Regions from separate parts of the Streptomyces sp. NPDC014889 genome, predicted to be linked through region 1. Evidence: riboswitches for the same ligand, from Rfam matches in the RefSeq annotation. Region 1 holds a riboswitch; each other region holds the start of a gene.
The links. A riboswitch is a leader RNA that binds a small molecule or an ion and turns the genes downstream of it on or off. The one in region 1 is predicted to bind cyclic di-AMP.

Region 1 (4,205 bases):
CGAAGGCCCCGACGTCCTCGATCTCGGCCGACGTGACAATCAACACCTCGGCTACGGACACGGCATCCACTACTGCCTCGGCGCGCCGCTCGCCCGTCTGGAGGGCCAGACCGCGCTCGCCACCCTGCTCACCCGGCTTCCGGACCTGCAACTGGGTGCGGATCCAGCCGACTTGCGCTGGCGCGGCGGGCTCATCATGCGCGGACTGCGGACGCTGCCGGTGCGGTTCACTCCCGGTCGGTAAGTCGGAGGGAAGCCGGACAAGGCCGGAAAAGGTGCCTGCCGCCGCATCACCCCTACCCACTGACCGCCTCGAAGATGACAGAGTCTCAACTGTGTGATCTTCACGTGATCTGTGCGGCATGAACTTGTGACAAGCGATCGTCAGCGGATACTTTCACCCATCAGCGTGGCGCCGAGTCGCGGTCGTCACGCCGGTCAGCGTTGTCGCACGAAAGGTCTCCGTATGCTCTCCGGGAACGGCCGTCACCGTCGGCCCCGTCAGGCTCCGGCCCTCCTCGTCGCCGCCGGAGTGACCGGATCCGCCATCGCCATTCCGCTGATGGCCGCCGGCGGCGCCAGCGCGGCCGACGGCAACACCTGGGACAAGGTGGCCAAGTGCGAGAGCGGCGGCGCCTGGAGCGCCAACGCCGGCAACGGCTACTACGGCGGCTTGCAGTTGACGCAGGACGACTGGGAGAAGTACGGCGGTCTCGACTACGCGTTGAGCGCCGACCAGGCGAGCCGGTCCCAGCAGATAGCCGTGGCCGAGAAGGTGCTCGCCGACAAGGGTCCCGGCGCCTGGCCGACGTGCGGGCTGCTCTCCGGTCTCGGCGAGAAGTCCGAGGCGGCGAAGGTCGACACCGGTGTGGGTGATACGTCCGGATCCTCCAACTCCTCCGGAAAGTCCCTCACCGACGACCTCGGTCTGTCGAACTCGTCACAGACGCCGTCCGATTCATCCGGCTCATCCGGCTCGTCGGACGCCGCACCCGGTTCGGCCGACTCCTCCGAGCCCTCCGACTCCGTGAGCACGCCCCCCGGCACGTCCACACCCTCGCCGTCCTCGCCCGCAAAGAAGGGCAAGCCCGGTAAGTCCGACACGTCCCCCGATGTCGCCGCGAGCGGGTCCCAGTCGCCCGACACCTCGCCCTCGGCCGCGCCGGAGTCCGGTGACACGGACAAGTCGTGGCAGGTCGGCGGCACTTCGGCCCTGGTCGACACCGGGGCGCTCGGCGGCGGACGCCACCGCGGCGGCAGCGCCGTCGAGGATCTGGCCGACCACCACACGGCCGCCTCCGCCGGCCGCCACGCCGCGCGCGCCGCCGACTCCTACACCGTCCGTGCCGGCGACTCCCTCGAGTCCATCGCCGACTCCCTTGACGTCCCCGGCGGATGGGACGCGCTGTATGCCGCGAACAAGGGGGCCATCGGGTCCGACCCGAACCACATCTCCGCCGGTCAGACCCTGAATGTCCCGACCGAAACGCCCCAAAAGTAGCGGGAGTTCACGTCACACTTCGCGCCGAATGTCCCATTCGGCCAAAGTGTGGGATGAGTCTCAGAAGCCCTGATCGTCTTTGGAATTCGGCGGAGCGCATGCCTACGGTCATGACTGCTCGTCACCGCGAGCCCCGGCTGCCGCAACGCCGAATCCTGCCAGCGGCCGTACGGGAACAGTCGTCGCGTCAAGCGCCGTGGGCAGGAGCGGGGGACCCAAGGTAAGTGCCGTGCCCGGCAGTTGACCGGAGCGGCTAGGGGTGGAGCCGTGCCTCATGCGTGAGGCACGGCCGGGCAACTCAACCGGCCCGAACCCGACAGCTCACCTCGCAGGCGTCGGTGAGGGGATCCTTCCATGCTGTTCTCCAGCAAGGGCAAGCACCGTCGTACGTCCAGGACCACCCGGGTCATCGCGCTCGCCGGTGTCGCCTCCGCCGCGGTCGCCGCCCCGCTGATGGCGGTCGGCGACGCCTCCGCCGCCACCGCCTCCCAGTGGGACGCGGTCGCGCAGTGCGAGTCCGGTGGCAACTGGTCCATCAACACTGGCAACGGCTTCTACGGCGGCCTCCAGTTCACCAACTCCACCTGGGCCGGCTATGGCGGCACCGCCTACGCGTCGCGCGCCGACCTGGCCTCCAAGTCGCAGCAGATAGCCGTCGCCGAGAAGGTCCTCGCGGGCCAGGGCAAGGGTGCCTGGCCGGTCTGCGGCAAGGGTCTGTCCGGCGCCGCCTACACCGGCAGCGCCCCCGCGTCGTCGTCTGCGTCCTCGTCGAACGGTGGCTCCGCCAAGAGCACCACCACCCGCTCGACCGAGCGGCAGGCCGCCAACCGCTCCGCGACGCGTCCGGCCCCGAGCAGGACCGTCACCACGCCGACCGGCAAGAAGGTCAAGAAGGGCGACGGCGAGTACAAGGTGGTCTCCGGCGACACCCTCAGCTCCATCGCCGCCCGGCACGGCGTCCAGGGCGGCTGGCAGAAGCTGTTCGAGCTGAACAAGGACATCGTCGACAACGCCGACCTCATCTACCCGGGCCAGCAGCTCCACCTGAAGTAAAGGCCCGTCCCCGCCCTCCCTGGGCTCCCCGCCCCGGCGCGTTCCCCCCTACGCGTCGGGGCGGGGTTTTTTCGCCTCGCGCACGCCGGGGCGTTCCCGAACCTTCCCCTCCCCTTTGTTCCGGACGGGAACAATGGATACCGTCATCCTGTCCACGAGGCGGTCGGTCGGCCGGTCGCCACCGCGGGACGGTTAGGCTCTAGTCGCAGGGCTCACGCCCCGCACTTTCAGCGTCACATCCCAGAAGGAGATGCTCGTGCCGTCCATCGACGTCGTCGTAGCCCGGGAAATCCTGGACTCCCGAGGCAACCCCACGGTCGAGGTCGAGGTCGGCCTCGACGACGGCAGCACCGGTCGTGCCGCCGTCCCCTCCGGCGCCTCCACCGGCGCCTTCGAGGCCATCGAGCTCCGTGACGGCGACCCCAACCGCTACCAGGGCAAGGGCGTCGAGAAGGCCGTCCTCGCCGTGATCGAGCAGATCGGCCCGGAGCTCGTCGGTTACGACGCCACCGAGCAGCGTCTGATCGACCAGGCCATGTTCGACCTGGACGCCACCGACAACAAGGGCTCGCTGGGCGCCAACGCCATCCTCGGTGTCTCCCTCGCCGTCGCGCACGCCGCCTCCGAGGCCTCGGACCTCCCCCTCTTCCGCTACCTGGGCGGTCCGAACGCGCACCTGCTGCCGGTGCCGATGATGAACATCCTGAACGGCGGCTCGCACGCCGACTCCAACGTGGACATCCAGGAGTTCATGATCGCCCCGATCGGCGCGGAGTCCTTCTCCGAGGCCCTGCGCTGGGGCACCGAGGTCTACCACACCCTGAAGAAGGTCCTGAAGAGCAAGGGCCTGTCCACCGGCCTCGGCGACGAGGGCGGCTTCGCCCCGAACCTCGGCTCCAACCGCGAGGCCCTCGACCTCATCCTCGAAGCGATCAAGGAAGCCGGCTACGCGCCCGGCGAGCAGATCGCCCTCGCGCTCGACGTCGCCGCCTCCGAGTTCTACAAGGACGGCAAGTACCTCTTCGAGGGCAAGGACCGCTCCGCGGCGGAGATGACCGAGTACTACGAGGAGCTGGTGGCCGCCTACCCGCTCGTCTCCATCGAGGACCCGCTGTTCGAGGACGACTGGGCCGGCTGGAAGGTCATCACCGACAAGCTCGGCGACAAGGTCCAGCTCGTCGGCGACGACCTGTTCGTCACCAACCCCGAGCGCCTCGCCCGCGGCATCGAGGACGGCGCCGCCAACGCGCTGCTCGTGAAGGTGAACCAGATCGGTTCGCTCACCGAGACCCTGGACGCCGTCGAGCTGGCCCAGCGCAACGGCTTCAAGTGCATGATGTCCCACCGTTCCGGCGAGACCGAGGACGTCACCATCGCCGACCTGGCCGTCGCCACCAACTGCGGCCAGATCAAGACCGGCGCCCCGGCCCGCTCCGAGCGCGTCGCCAAGTACAACCAGCTGCTGCGCATCGAGGAGATCCTCGACGACGCCGCGGTGTACGCCGGCCGCTCGGCCTTCCCGCGGTTCCGCTCCGCGAACCAGTAGGCACGGCAGGGGCTCGGCCGCCACGGCGGCTGAGCCGCACAGCGTACGGCTTCGCCCGTCGCACGTACGTCCCCGTACCCGGTCCCGTACCGTGTCCGGGGACGT
Region 2 (4,205 bases), on a different contig from region 1:
CGTAGCGCACGGTGTCCCGTCGGGCCTGCTCCAGGGCCGGATGCTCCCGCAGCGCGCCCAGCGCCTCCGCGAGCCGCGCGTCGTCGGTCAGGTCGGAGTCCAGCAGCTCGCACAGGGCGATGTCTTCGGGCAGCCCCAGCCGGGCGGCGCGCTCGCGCAGCCGCAGCACCGGCAGCGTGGCGATGCCCTCGCGCAGGTCGGTGCCGGGGGTCTTGCCCGACTCGCGCGAGTCGGAGGCGATGTCCAGGACGTCGTCCGCGAGCTGGAAGGCGACGCCCAGCCGCTCGCCGTACTGCGTCAGCACGTCCACGACGGTCTCGTCGGCGCCGGACATCATCGCGCCGAACCGGCACGACACCGCCACCAGCGATCCGGTCTTGCCGCCCAGCACGTCCAGGTAGTGGTCGACCGGGTCCCGGCCGTCCTGCGGGCCCGCCGTCTCCAGGATCTGACCGGTGACCAGCCGTTCGAACGCCACGGCCTGCACCCGCACGGCCTCCGGGCCGAGGTCGGCGAGGATCTGCGAGGCGCGGGCGAACAGGAAGTCGCCGGTCAGGACCGCGACCGAGTTGCCCCAGCGGGTGTTGGCGCTGGCCACCCCGCGGCGCACGGCGGCCTCGTCCATCACGTCGTCGTGGTACAGCGTGGCCAGATGGGTCAGCTCCACCACCACGGCCGACGGCACGATCCCCGGCGCGTACGGGTCACCGAACTGGGACGCGAGCATCACGAGCAGCGGCCGGAACCGCTTCCCGCCCGCCTTGACGAGGTGCTGCGCGGCCCCCGTGATGAACGGGACCTCGCTCTTGGTGGCTTCGAGCAGCCCTTCCTCGACAGCCGCCAATCCGGCCTGGACATCGGCTTCGAGAGCCTGGTCCCGCACGCTCAGCCCGAATGGCCCGACGACGGTCACGAGGGGTCTCCTGTCTGCTGGTGTCTGCTGGGGATTACACGGTTTGTCGATACGTCGCTGCCCTCACTCAAGTCAGCGTATCCGGTCACGTTTCGATCACCGATATCGCCCACCTATACGGGTCAGGCCACATCACCCGACGTGACCACCGTCACGCGTCGGCCACATGGCCCATCCACGCTCACACTCGAAGTCCGATTCGCCCCTATTGGGGTTTCAATTCTCTTTAGTGGTAATTGCCCTTCGGGCACCCAAACCGTGAGTTGGGTCACTTCACCTCCTCTCCGCACCACCCCTCTCATCCCTTCACATTCCCTTTACGCCCAACGGAGTTGAGCGTTGGCGGACGCAAAGGATCAAGCACCACATACACCCCAGACCAAGGTCAAATAGGACGATGTGTGATTCCGCCACTTGTTCGGGACATGTGCTCTCGCATACGTTCCCGGCCATCGGGCGGACGCCGAATCCTGCCGCCGCCCGTCATCCCAACGACCGAATGAACCACGGCAGGAGCGGGGGACCCAGGTAAGCCGCCGGACCGGGCTCGTACGTCCTACGTCGTACGCCGCACCGGAACGGCTCGGGGTGAAGCCGCGCCCAACAGGGCGCGGCCGGGCACCTCCCCGCCCGAACCCGACAGCTCACCTCGCAGGCGACGGAGAGGAATTCCCCCATGCCTGCAAACGGTCAGCGCCGCTCTTCCCGCACCGCCCGCCTCGTCCGCACCCTCGCCGTCACCGGCACGGGCGCAGCCGTCCTCGCCGTGCCGCTGCTCGGCGCGACGAGCGCGTCCGCGGCGACCCCCGCCACCGTCCGGACGGCCGCGAGCTTCGGCTACCCGAACAACCTCGACGGCTGGATCCGCGCCTCCCTGGCGGTCATGGCGCAGAAGGGCATCCCGGGCTCCTACAACGGGATCCACCGCAACATCATCCGCGAGTCCTCCGGCAACCCGCGTGCCATCAACCTCTGGGACTCCAACGCCAAGAAGGGCATACCGTCCAAGGGCCTGCTCCAGGTCATCGACCCGACCTTCCGGGCCTACCACGTGAACGGGACGTCCTGGAACATCTACGACCCGGTCGCCAACATCACGGCCGCCTGCAACTACGCGGCCAAGCGGTACGGCTCCATCGACAACGTCAACGGCGCCTACTGACCGGACCACGGCCGGCTCCACACCGGCTGGTGCCCCGGCACCAGTGCCGCGGCACTAGACAAACAGTCGTTCGAGGACGACGGCGATGCCGTCGTCCTCGTTCGACGTCGTGACCTCGTCGGCCACCGCCTTGAGTTCGGGGTGGGCGTTGGCCATGGCGATCCCCCGGGCGGCCCACTGGAACATCGGGATGTCGTTGGGCATGTCGCCGAAGGCGAGGGCGCTCTCGCGGCCCAGTCCCAGGTGTTCGGCGGCCAGCGCCAGTCCGGTCGCCTTGGTGATGCCGCACGGCTGGAGCTCCACGGTCCCGGGGCCCGACATGGTGACCGTGGCGAGGGGCCCCACCACACCGCGGGCCGCCGCCGCCAGTTCGTCGTCGGACAGCTCCGGGTGACGCAGCAGCACCTTGCTGATGGGCGCGCGCCACAGCTCGTCGCGCCGCTCGACCCGTACGGCGGGAAGCGCCGCGTGCGGCATGCGGTACCCCGGCTCGATGAGCGTGAGCCCCTCGACCCCGTCCTGGTCGACCGCGGCGTACACCTCCCCCACCTCGGCCTCGATCTTGCCGAGCGCGGTCTCCGCCAGCTCGCGGTCCAGGGTGACCGACCACAGCAGACGGTCGCTGCCGGCGTCGTAGAGCTGTGCGCCCTGACCGCACACCGCGAGGCCCGTGGTGTGGAGGACGCCGAGCAGCTCCCGCACCCTCGGCGCCGGCCGTCCGGTCACCACGAGGTGCCGGGCGCCGGCGGCCGCCGTCCTCGCGAGCGCGGCGAGGGACCGTTCGGACACGGTGTCGTCGCCGCGCAGCAGCGTCCCGTCCAGGTCGGTGGCGATGAGGGTGTATGCGAGGGCGGCCATGATCAGAGAATACGGATGCCCCGGCCCACCGACTCGACCGGAGCCGGACGACCGCGCTTCAGGCCGCCTTTCCTCAACTGCCCTTCGGGTGAGGGACCTTCGCGCCGTGCGCGAGGCGGTACTCGACCGTGCGCCGCCGCGGTGGGCGGCCGCGGGGCGGTTCGGGCGGCGGGACGGCAGCCCGCCCGGTCGTGCTCCGCCTCAACCGGTCGTGCCGCCACGGCGGTTGGTCCGCCACAGCTGATAGAGGTGCCGCGCGCCCGGCCGCACGAAACGGGCGAGCATCGTGAGGAACGGCAGCGGATCGTCACCCGCCAGCCAGGCCAGTTCCGTGCCGCTCGCCCTCGCCGGCGCGTGCGGTGTGGTGTAGCCGCTGCGGCGGTAGGCGAGAAGGGCGGGCAGGTCGATGTTCTCCACGACGTAGCGGTGGCCGGTGCGCTGCTCGCCCTCCGGGACGGGGCGCCCGGTCAGGTCGAGGTGCATGGCACGCACGACGTCCACGCCCGACTCGCTCTCGAAGAGCCGGAACTGCGCGCCCATGCGCGGATTGAAGTCGAGGAGCTTGTACCGCCCGTCCCGCCGGTCGAAACGCAGGTCGAGGTCGACGATGCCGGTGAAGCCGATCTGCTTGATGAACCGGGCGGCGAGGTCGGCGAGTTCCGGGTTGTCGACGACGTACGCGTTCGCCGTCATGCCCGCGTGCGGCGGCCAGGAACGGACCTTGACGCCGGTGAACATCGCGAGCGGGGTGGAACTCCGGTCGAAGTAGGCGTGCACGATCCAGTCCTCGGCCTCCTCCCTCGGCAGGTACTCCTGGAGGATCACTCCGGGCTGCTCGCCCCAGTCGCGGGCCAGGGCCAGCAGGCCCTCGCGGCTGTTGATCCTCGTGGTGCCGTTCACCGCGGGGCTGCTGCGCCGCACGAACGCCTCGCGATTCTTGGCCACCACCGGGAAACGGGTCCTCTCGGCGAACGCCACGATGTCGTCGTACGTCTGCGGGAAGGCGGCCTCGGGACTCGGGATGCCGTGCTCCACGCACAGTTCGTGCAGGCCCTGCTTGCTGGCCAGGCGGCGCGGCAGGCCGGGGGCGACGGGCGGGAAGAGGAAGGGGCCCCTGAGCTCCTCCTGGTGCTCCGCGATCAGGACCGCGGCCTCCTCGTCGGTGGGCACCAGGACGGCGGGCCGGCCGATGCGGCGTCCGATCCGCAGCAGCCCCTCCACCAGACGGTCCGCACCCTCCGTGCCCCTGGTCGGCCACACGAACGCGCGTTT
Region 3 (4,205 bases), on a different contig from region 1:
CAGATGTTCTCGCGGGCCGGGTTGACGACGCTGTCGACGACCATCCGGCGCACGTGGCCCGGGAACATCGTGCCGTAGACGGCGCCGAGGTAGGTGCCGTAGGAGACGCCGAGGAAGTTGAGCTTCTGCTCGCCGAGCGCGGCGCGGATGACGTCCAGGTCGCGCACGGTGTTCGGGGTGGTCATCTGCTGGAGCATGGCGCGGCCGGTGCGCTGGAGGCAGCCCTGCGCGTACTCGCGGGCCAGCTTGCGCTGGATGCTCTTGTCGCCCTCGGAGCCGGGCACCGGGTCCAGCTTGGACCCCTCGGCGAACTTCTGCGGGTCGGCGCAGGAGATGGCCGCCGAGTGGCCGACACCGCGCGGGTCGAAGCCGACGAAGTCGTAGGCCTTCGCCACGTTGGCCCAGATGGCGTTCTTTCCGGTGACCCGGGTCGGGAAGCGCAGGCCCGAACCGCCGGGGCCGCCCGGGTTGTAGACGAGGGCGCCCTGGCGCTCCTCCTTGGTGCCGGTGTTGCCGGCGCGGTCGACGGCCAGCTTGATCTGCTTGCCGTAGGGGTCGGCGTAGTCGAGCGGCACCGAGACGTAACCGCACTGGATGGGCTTGGCCAGCCCCCAGTCGGCGGGGCAGTCCTGCCAGTCGATGCCGGCCTTCGCGGCCCGCTCCGCGGCGATCGCCGCGCCGCGGGTCTCGCGGTCCTGGCCCTGGCCGTTGTTCGCACCGGCCGCGGGCGTCGCCACCGCGCCGGCTATCAGGGTCGCCGTGACCAGCGCACCGGCCGAACCGAGCGCCAGCACCCGGTTCCTGGGTCTCATGTCCCTCAAGGGGGGACCTCCCCGTACGTCGTTGCGAATTGGGTACGGGGATCCTTGCTGCTGTGAGGTCCCTGAGAACAGGGGGCGTTGACCTTCTTTGCCAATCCGATAAGCGGCGCGACGTGTCCCGCTGAGCGGAACCCCGAGCGGCTCGACGGGAACCGGAAGGCCGGCGACGGCACGCACGGAAGGGACGGGGAGTCGGCGGGCGGCCCCCACGAAAGGGGTCAAAAACCCAGCAAGCGGGCCAACCTGAGAGGCCTGAAGGCCAGCAGGCGGGCCACGCGGCCGAGGCTGCGCGGGCCGGCCTGGAGCGGTGGTCGGCGCCGGAGACGCCAGAAGCCGCCGCATATGGGCCGGTTGGCCGGAACGCCCAAAATCACACGGCAATGCCCACTTCACCGGACGCGGGACGATCCACCGGACCCCGCACCACACCCGGACAGCGCCGATCGGCCGCCGCCCGGAGACGACCGGGCACCCGGGCCGTCAGGGGCACCCGCCGGGCCCGGGTCGGCGGGGAACCGGAACCCCGGCGGCCGGATGGCGGTGCGGGGCCGGAAGCCCCAGCGGCGGTCCGCGCGGCAGGCGCGGGCCGGCCCGAAGCGGCAGCCGGCGCCGGAGACGCCAGAAGCCGCCACATATGGGCCGGTTGGCCGGTACATCCCGAATCGCACGGCAATGCCCACCTCGCCGGACGCGGGACGATCCACCGGACCCACCCCGCACCCTGGCAGAGCCGATCGGCCGCTGTCCGGAGGCCGCCGGGCGCCCGGCCCCCGTGGGTGCCGGACGGTGAGTCGCGCGCCGTGCGCTTCACCCAGCCGCCAAACTGCGGAAGTTGACGTCGTCCACACCGGGGGCGCGGCGGGCGCGGGAGGCGGCGCGCCGGGACAAGCGACACGGAATGTCCCCGAATGACCGACCCCCTTTCGGTGTAGGTTCAGGTCCCTTTTCGGGACCGCCACAGTTGCGCAGCCCGCCTCCCCGAATGGCGGCACGAGGCGTTCCGGTGCTGGTCCGGGGGTCGTCGGGTGAGGGGGCATCCGTTCGATCGTGAGGGTGTCCACCCGAACGGGCGCGTGGTGAGTAACAACACAAACACTCGCTTCCGTTGGGATTTTCGGACATCCGTGGGTGAAGATCCCTGTCTGACGACAAGCCCCCGCCACAACGGCGGGGCGGTCCGGGCGGACGCCGAGTCCTGCCGCCGCCCGGATGACCGGTCGACAGGAGTGGATCGGCAGGAGTGGAGGACCCAAGCACGACGGGTCGCCGGAACGGTCGCACCATGACCGGACCGAGCAGCCCTTGGGGTGAAGCCGCGGCAACGCGGCCGGGCAACTTCGCCAGCCCGAATCCGACAGGTCATCCTTCACAGGCGGCTGACGAAGGGTTGCGCATGACTGCGCTCAATCGCGTCCCGTCGCTGATGGCCCGGGCCGGCACGGCCTCGGCCCTGACCCTGGCCGCCGTGGGCGGCTCGATCGTCGTGCCGGGTGTGGCCTCCGAGGCCTCGGCCGTCACGATGGCGTCCAAGGCGCTGCAGATCGCCGCGTCCAAGAAGGGGTCGCCCTACCAGTGGGGCGCCACGGGGCCGCGGAGGTTCGACTGCTCCGGGCTCACGCTGTACTCGTTCAAGAGGGCGGGCAAGAAACTGCCCCGCACGGCCGCGCAGCAGTACAACAACAGCCGGCACATCTCCGCGAGCAGCCGCCGGGCCGGGGACCTGGTGTTCTTCCACTCGGGCTCGTACGTGTACCACGTCGGCATCTACGCCGGCTCGGGCAAGATCTGGCACGCCCCGAAGACCGGGGACGTGGTGAAGCTCCAGAAGATCTGGACGAAGAGCGTCTGGTACGGCCGGGTCCGCTGACCCGGCCGCGGTGCGGGGCGGTGGCGGCGCTGCGACGCCGTCACCCCACGTTCCTACGGTTCCTGGCCCGCGGCCGTCACGGGCCGGGCAGGAGCCGTCCACGGAAGTTCGATGCAGACCGTCTTGCCGCCCTCCCGGGTCGGCCGCACGGTCAGTCTGCCGCCGCACTCCGCGGTGAGCCACCGGATGATCACCATGCCCCGGCCGTTGTCCTGCTGGACGGCGGCCGGCAGCCGTTTGGGGAACCGGGGGTGGCTGTCGGTGACCCCGATGCACAGCCGTTCGTCACGCACGAGGACGAGGTCCACCGTGAAGGTGGGTGACTGCCCGAAAGTGTGCTGTACGGCGTTGGTGGCGAGTTCGGAGACGATGAGCCGCACCGTCTCGGCGGTGTCCGTGGCCGGCGGCAGGCCCCACTCCGCGAGCGTGCCCGCCACATAGGCACGGGCCGCGCAGACCGAGGCGGGATCGCTCGGCAGAGTGACGGATGCTTCCAGATGGTCTGCCATGGCGACGTCGTCCCTTTCCCACGGGACCGGAGTCCGACACTGAGCGGATGGTTCGAGTACGGTCCCGCACTGGTGCTTCGCCGTCAGACTGCCACCAGTCCTGCCGTCTCGGTGGCGATCCACCAAGATATGCATATATCTGTCGCTCGATGCGGTGAACTCTGCGACGGAAGACCGTATGTGAAGCGGGTCGCGTGGAGCGTTCAGACGGAGCGAGGGAGTAGCCCATGCAGCACGGTCCCGCGGTGCGCCGCAGGAAACTGGGCGCCGAACTGCGCGCGCTGCGCACCGGCGCGGGTCTCACCAGCGGTGAGGCGGCCGGCCTGGTCGGCTGGCACCAGTCGAAGGTCAGCCGGATCGAAACCGGCACCAGTGGGGTGAAACCGGCCGATGTGCGCTCCCTCCTGGACGCGTACGCGGTCCACGACTCCCAGCTGCGCGAGTTGCTCCTGGTCCTCGCGGGACTGGACGACGGCGACGGCCGGCACCACTGGTGGCACGCCTACCGCGGGGTACTGCCGCCGACCTACCGGGACTTCATCAGCCTGGAGTCGCAGGCGAGCGGGATGCGCACCCTGGAGACCTCGGTCGTCCCCGGACTGCTGCAGACGCCCGAGTACGCCCGCGCGGTCACCCGGGCCGCCGTGGACGGGCTCGACGAGGACCGGCTGGACGCGCTGGTGGAGGTGCGGCTGGCCCGCCAGGACGTGCTCCGCGCGCAGCCGCCGCTGGAGCTGGACGCGGTGCTCGACGAGGCGGTGCTGCGCCGCGAGGTGGGCGGCCCGGAGATCATGCGGCGGCAGCTGGAGCGGCTGACGGAGGCGGCCCGGCTGCCGCAGGTACGGCTCCAGGTGCTGCCGTTCGCCGCCGGCGCGCACATCGGCATCACCGGTCCTTTCGTAATCTTCTCATTTTCGAACACTTCTGATCTGAACGTGGTGGTTCTCGACCACCTGACGAGTAGCCTCCATCTCGAGCGGAAAGAAGACCTAGAGGCCTACACGGAGG
Region 4 (4,205 bases), on a different contig from region 1:
CGCCGGGCGGCTGCCGGGCACCCGGCGGGCCGCCCGGCGCCCGCGGCCCGGCCCGCCCGCCGGAGCGCCCGCAGCAGCCACCGCGCCTCTCCTTCGTCCTGGGCCCCCTCGAGCCTCCTGAGCCCTCTTGAGCACCGTAAGGTCCGGCCGGGCCGGGGCAGGGGTGCAGTTCGGCCGGGTGGGCGGTCATCGGGGGCATCAGGGGGAACGGGTGCACGTGCGGCGCACGGTGCCGCGCGGGTGGGCCGGGGCGGTCCGGCCCGTCACGGCGGCGTCTCGTCCAGCAGCTCGGGGCCGTTGTTGCGCACGTTGTTGACGGCCGGGGAGACCGGCCGGGCGCCGAGCCTGCCGCCCGCCGGGGGGCTCAGCAGCGTCCGTAGTTCGCCGGGGTCCTGATGGCGGGGGTCGAGCCAGGCGTCGTAGTGGTCCGGGGTGAGGGCCAGCGGCATCCTCGGGTGGACCCGGCCGGCCTCGTCGGTGGCCTCGGTGGTGATGATGGTGCACGTGGTCAGCCAGGCGGCGGGGTCGTCGTCCCGCGCCACGTGCGGGTCCCGCCAGTACGCGTACAGCCCGGCGAGCGCCATCAGCTCACCGTCCTCGGGGCTGATGTAGTACGGCTGCTTGTGGGTCCTGCCGGTGTCCTGGGCCTTGATCTGCTGCCATTCGTAGAAGCCGTCGGCGGGCAGCAGGCAGCGGTGCCTGACGAAGGCGCGGCGGAAGGCCGGCTTCTCGTGCACGGTCTCCACCCGGGCGTTGATCATCCGGGCGCCGGCCTTCACGTCCCTCGCCCAGGACGGGACCAGTCCCCAGCGCAGCGGCCGCAGCTCCCTGCGGACGGCGGCCGGGGTGCGGTCCTCGCGCGGCGCGCGTTCGAGAACGGCCCACACCTCGTCGGTCGGGGCGACGTTCCAGCTCGGGGCGAGCGACTCCTCCGGGCGCCACTCGGTGACCCGGAAGTGCCGGACCAGGTCCTCCGGACCGCGGGTGGAGACGTAGCGACCGCACATGGGGCCAGGGTGCCACGGCGGCGGGGCCGGGGGCGGGAGCGCCTCACGCCCGCCGGCGGGGTCACCTCGACGATGCCGCGCAGACGGACATGAACGTGAGGCACCTCACGGGAAGGTCACGAATACGTATCGGACATTCCACGCCTCAATCTTCACACCGAGTACACACGTTCGCTAAGTTGACGGCCAGGACGCACGATTGCCTCCGGCGAGTCGCGTCGGATCGTGCGACCTCCGCCGAGTCCGGTACGCCCCCGCAGCGGCCGGAGCCGGGGAACCGACCAACCTCGGGGTGAAGCGGCCCAACTGTCCCTCGGGACAAGGGCCGTAGGGCACGCCTTCCGCAGAACGTCCGCCCGATGCCGAGAGCAGAACCGGTAGGCGGCCCATGGGAGGAGTGCGTCCCTCTTGACGCCGGAACGACCGAGCGACGACAGGCCGAGCCGCGCCGAGGTCCAGCAGCGGATCAGCAGCCTCTACGACCAGGCGGAGAACGCCACGGGGAACTTCAACGCCACCCGCGCGATGAGCAAGAGCGCTCGTACGCGGCGGGGTTCGGCTTCCTGGAGCGGTTCCGGCGGATCCGATCCGGCCGTGGACCGGGTGGCCAGGAAGTGGTTCGACGTGGGGCGCGCCCAGTTGGGTCCGACCATGCCTGCGGTCCTGCCGCCGGACCGTATGCCGAGACAGGCCGACTCCCCCGCCGCGGCGCAGGACAGGCGTCCGGCGGATGCCCGCGAGGGCCTGGCCCTCGAAGCGGGCAGGGCCCCTCGGCCCGAGCTGTCCGCCGGCCCGGCGGCCTCGGCACCCGAACTCGCGGCCGCGGCACGGACCGTCCCGGAGTTGCCCGCCGCCGCCCCCGTGGCGGAACTGACCGCCCGCCCCATGCAACCGCCCCCGCCCACCACCGGCACCATGGGCGTACTGCCCGACGGGGCCATGCGGCCGCCCACCGGCACCCTGGACGCGCTGTCCAGCCGCTCCATGCAGCCGCCCCCCACCGGCAGCATGAGCCTGCTCCCGAACGAAACCACCGGCGCGCCTCCCGCAGGGGCCATGGATGCTCGGACCACCGGCACCATGGGCGTACTGCCCGACCGCACCATGCAGCCGCCACCCACCGGCAGCATGAACCTGCTCCCGAACGAAACCACCGGCGCACCTCCCGCAGGGACCATGGATGCTCGGACCACCGGCACCATGGGCGTACTGCCCGACCGCACCATGCAGCCACCACCCACCGGCAGCATGAACCTGCTCCCGAACGGAATCAGCGGCGCGCCTCCCGCAGGGGCCATGGATGCTCGGACCACCGGCACCACGGGCGTACTGCCCGACCGCACCACCGGAGGCATGCAGGCTCCCCCGACCGGCACCATGCGGGCGGTGCCCTCCACCGGGGCCCTGGGCGCTCTTTCCTCAGGGACGGCGGTGGCCACCGGGGCCGGGGCGATGGGTGTCAGCGGGAGCCCGGGTGTCGCGACCCCGCCCGACGGGCCCGTCACGCAGCCTGCGGGTGGGGTCCCGGTCGCGCGTCGTCGGCAGGCCGCCGCGGTGCAGCGGCCCGCCAAGGAGCGGACGCGGGGCAAGCTCGCGCAGGCCGGCGAGATGCTGGCCCGGCACGCCGCGCAGCAGAGCGCGCGGCCGGCCGAGGAGCCCCTGCCTCGGCCGGAGGCGGCGCAGTGGCAGCAGCACGCCACTGGCCTCTTCGACACGACCCCGCCGCTGGACGGCAACTCGCTCTTCGACGCCAGCCAGGCGGGAGCCCCCGGCCCAGCGACCGGCGCCGCCGTCGCCGAGAGCCCGGCCTCGGCCTACGAGCGGAAGGCCGCCAAGGCGCTGGCCTTCGCCCGCGCGCAGATCGGCAAGCCGTGCGTGTGGGGAGCCACAGGTCCGGGCTCCTACGACTGCTCGAGTCTCACCCAGGCCGCCTGGCGGGCCGCGGACGTGGCCCTGCCCCGCACCACCCACGAACAGGTCGGCTCCGGCGCGGCGATCGAGCTCGCCGAACTGGAGCCGGGGGACCTGATCTTCTTCTACGGCGAGGTCAGCCACGTGGGCCTGTACGCGGGCAACGGCACCATGGTGCACGCCCCGAGTCCGGGCGCGTCCATACGCGAGGAGTCGATCTTCTTCGCGGGCCCCCGAGCCATCCACAGCGCGATACGGCCGGCCTGAGCCGTCACGGGCGGGGAGGCCCGGGTGACCGCGGCGGCGTCACCCGGACCTTCCCGCCCGTCGTTCACGCGTTCTTGCGGCCCACCCCGGCGTACACCCAGAACTGGGACGGGTCCTCCGGGACCTCCTCGTCCCGGTCCGGACGCCACAGCGGGACGTAGACCAATCCCGGCTCCGCCAGGTCGAACCCGTCGAAGAGGGACTCGATCTCGCCGCGGGAGCGTGCCGTGACCGGCGAGGTGGCCCGGTCGCGGTAGAGCTGCCCGACCGCCGCGGCCGTGTCGGGGCGGTCCTCGTCCGTGGCGTGGGTCAGGGCCAGCCAGCTGCCCGCGGGCAGCGCGTCCCGGAAGGCGGCCACGATGCCGCCGGGGTCCTCCTGCGGGGTGACGAAGTGCAGGATCGTGATCATCAGGACGGCGACGGGCTCGTCGAAGTCGATCAGCTTGCGCACCTGCGGCGCGGAGAGTATCCCCGCGGGATCGCGGATGTCGGCGGCCACGATCGCCGCGTCCGGGTTGTCGGCGAGCAGGGCCTCGCTGTGCGCGACCGCGACCGGGTCGTTGTCGACGTACACCACTTTCGCGCCGGGACTGGCGGCCTGGGCGACCTCGTGCACATTGCCCTGGGTGGGGATCCCGGAGCCGAGGTCGACGAACTGGCGCACCCCGGCGTCCACCAGGAACCGCACGGCACGGCCCAGGAAGGCGCGGTTGGCGCGGGCCAGGGTGCGCACCTGGGGGTCGATCGCCGTGAAGGCGGCCACCGCCTCCCGGTCTATGGCGAAGTTGTGCTCGCCGCCCAGCATGGCGTCGTACATCCGGGCCACGCTTGCCTTGCCCGGATCGACGCCCCGCGGCAGCCCGTCTCCGTCCCGCATTCGCCAACTCCCCTACTGTTAAACGACCTTGACTGTGCATCATATAGTTGCCAGCGGCATACCACGCCGTACCGCCCGACCGGTCCGACCGGCCAGTCCGTCCCCGCCCCACCGGACCCCCGGCCCACCGGCCCCCACCCGGA

Region 2: linked by a shared signal. The riboswitch ahead of ACF09J_RS21390 (transglycosylase SLT domain-containing protein) and the one ahead of ACF09J_RS13140 (transglycosylase family protein) in region 1 are both predicted to bind cyclic di-AMP.
Region 3: linked by a shared signal. The riboswitch ahead of ACF09J_RS29695 (C40 family peptidase) and the one ahead of ACF09J_RS13140 (transglycosylase family protein) in region 1 are both predicted to bind cyclic di-AMP.
Region 4: linked by a shared signal. The riboswitch ahead of ACF09J_RS27925 (NlpC/P60 family protein) and the one ahead of ACF09J_RS13140 (transglycosylase family protein) in region 1 are both predicted to bind cyclic di-AMP.

The regions. Positions count from the first base shown of each region.
Region 1 covers NZ_JBIBWH010000006.1:81,329-85,533, reverse strand. Annotated here, with positions in the region: gene ACF09J_RS13150 (cytochrome P450) at 1-244, shown strand, start outside; gene ACF09J_RS13145 (transglycosylase family protein) at 467-1,501, shown strand; cyclic di-AMP (ydaO/yuaA leader) riboswitch at 1,684-1,851, shown strand; gene ACF09J_RS13140 (transglycosylase family protein) at 1,856-2,554, shown strand; gene eno (phosphopyruvate hydratase) at 2,811-4,100, shown strand.
Region 2 covers NZ_JBIBWH010000010.1:134,875-139,079, reverse strand. Annotated here, with positions in the region: gene ACF09J_RS21395 (polyprenyl synthetase family protein) at 1-913, opposite strand, end outside; cyclic di-AMP (ydaO/yuaA leader) riboswitch at 1,397-1,584, shown strand; gene ACF09J_RS21390 (transglycosylase SLT domain-containing protein) at 1,590-2,075, shown strand; gene ACF09J_RS21385 (HAD family hydrolase) at 2,130-2,933, opposite strand; gene ACF09J_RS21380 (ATP-grasp domain-containing protein) at 3,135-4,205, opposite strand, start outside.
Region 3 covers NZ_JBIBWH010000017.1:70,488-74,692, forward strand. Annotated here, with positions in the region: gene ACF09J_RS29690 (alpha/beta hydrolase) at 1-812, opposite strand, end outside; cyclic di-AMP (ydaO/yuaA leader) riboswitch at 1,998-2,211, shown strand; gene ACF09J_RS29695 (C40 family peptidase) at 2,215-2,688, shown strand; gene ACF09J_RS29700 (ATP-binding protein) at 2,742-3,197, opposite strand; gene ACF09J_RS29705 (helix-turn-helix domain-containing protein) at 3,425-4,205, shown strand, end outside.
Region 4 covers NZ_JBIBWH010000015.1:70,148-74,352, reverse strand. Annotated here, with positions in the region: gene ACF09J_RS27935 (AI-2E family transporter) at 1-81, opposite strand, end outside; gene ACF09J_RS27930 (SOS response-associated peptidase) at 264-1,007, opposite strand; cyclic di-AMP (ydaO/yuaA leader) riboswitch at 1,233-1,407, shown strand; gene ACF09J_RS27925 (NlpC/P60 family protein) at 1,416-3,185, shown strand; gene ACF09J_RS27920 (SAM-dependent methyltransferase) at 3,250-4,062, opposite strand.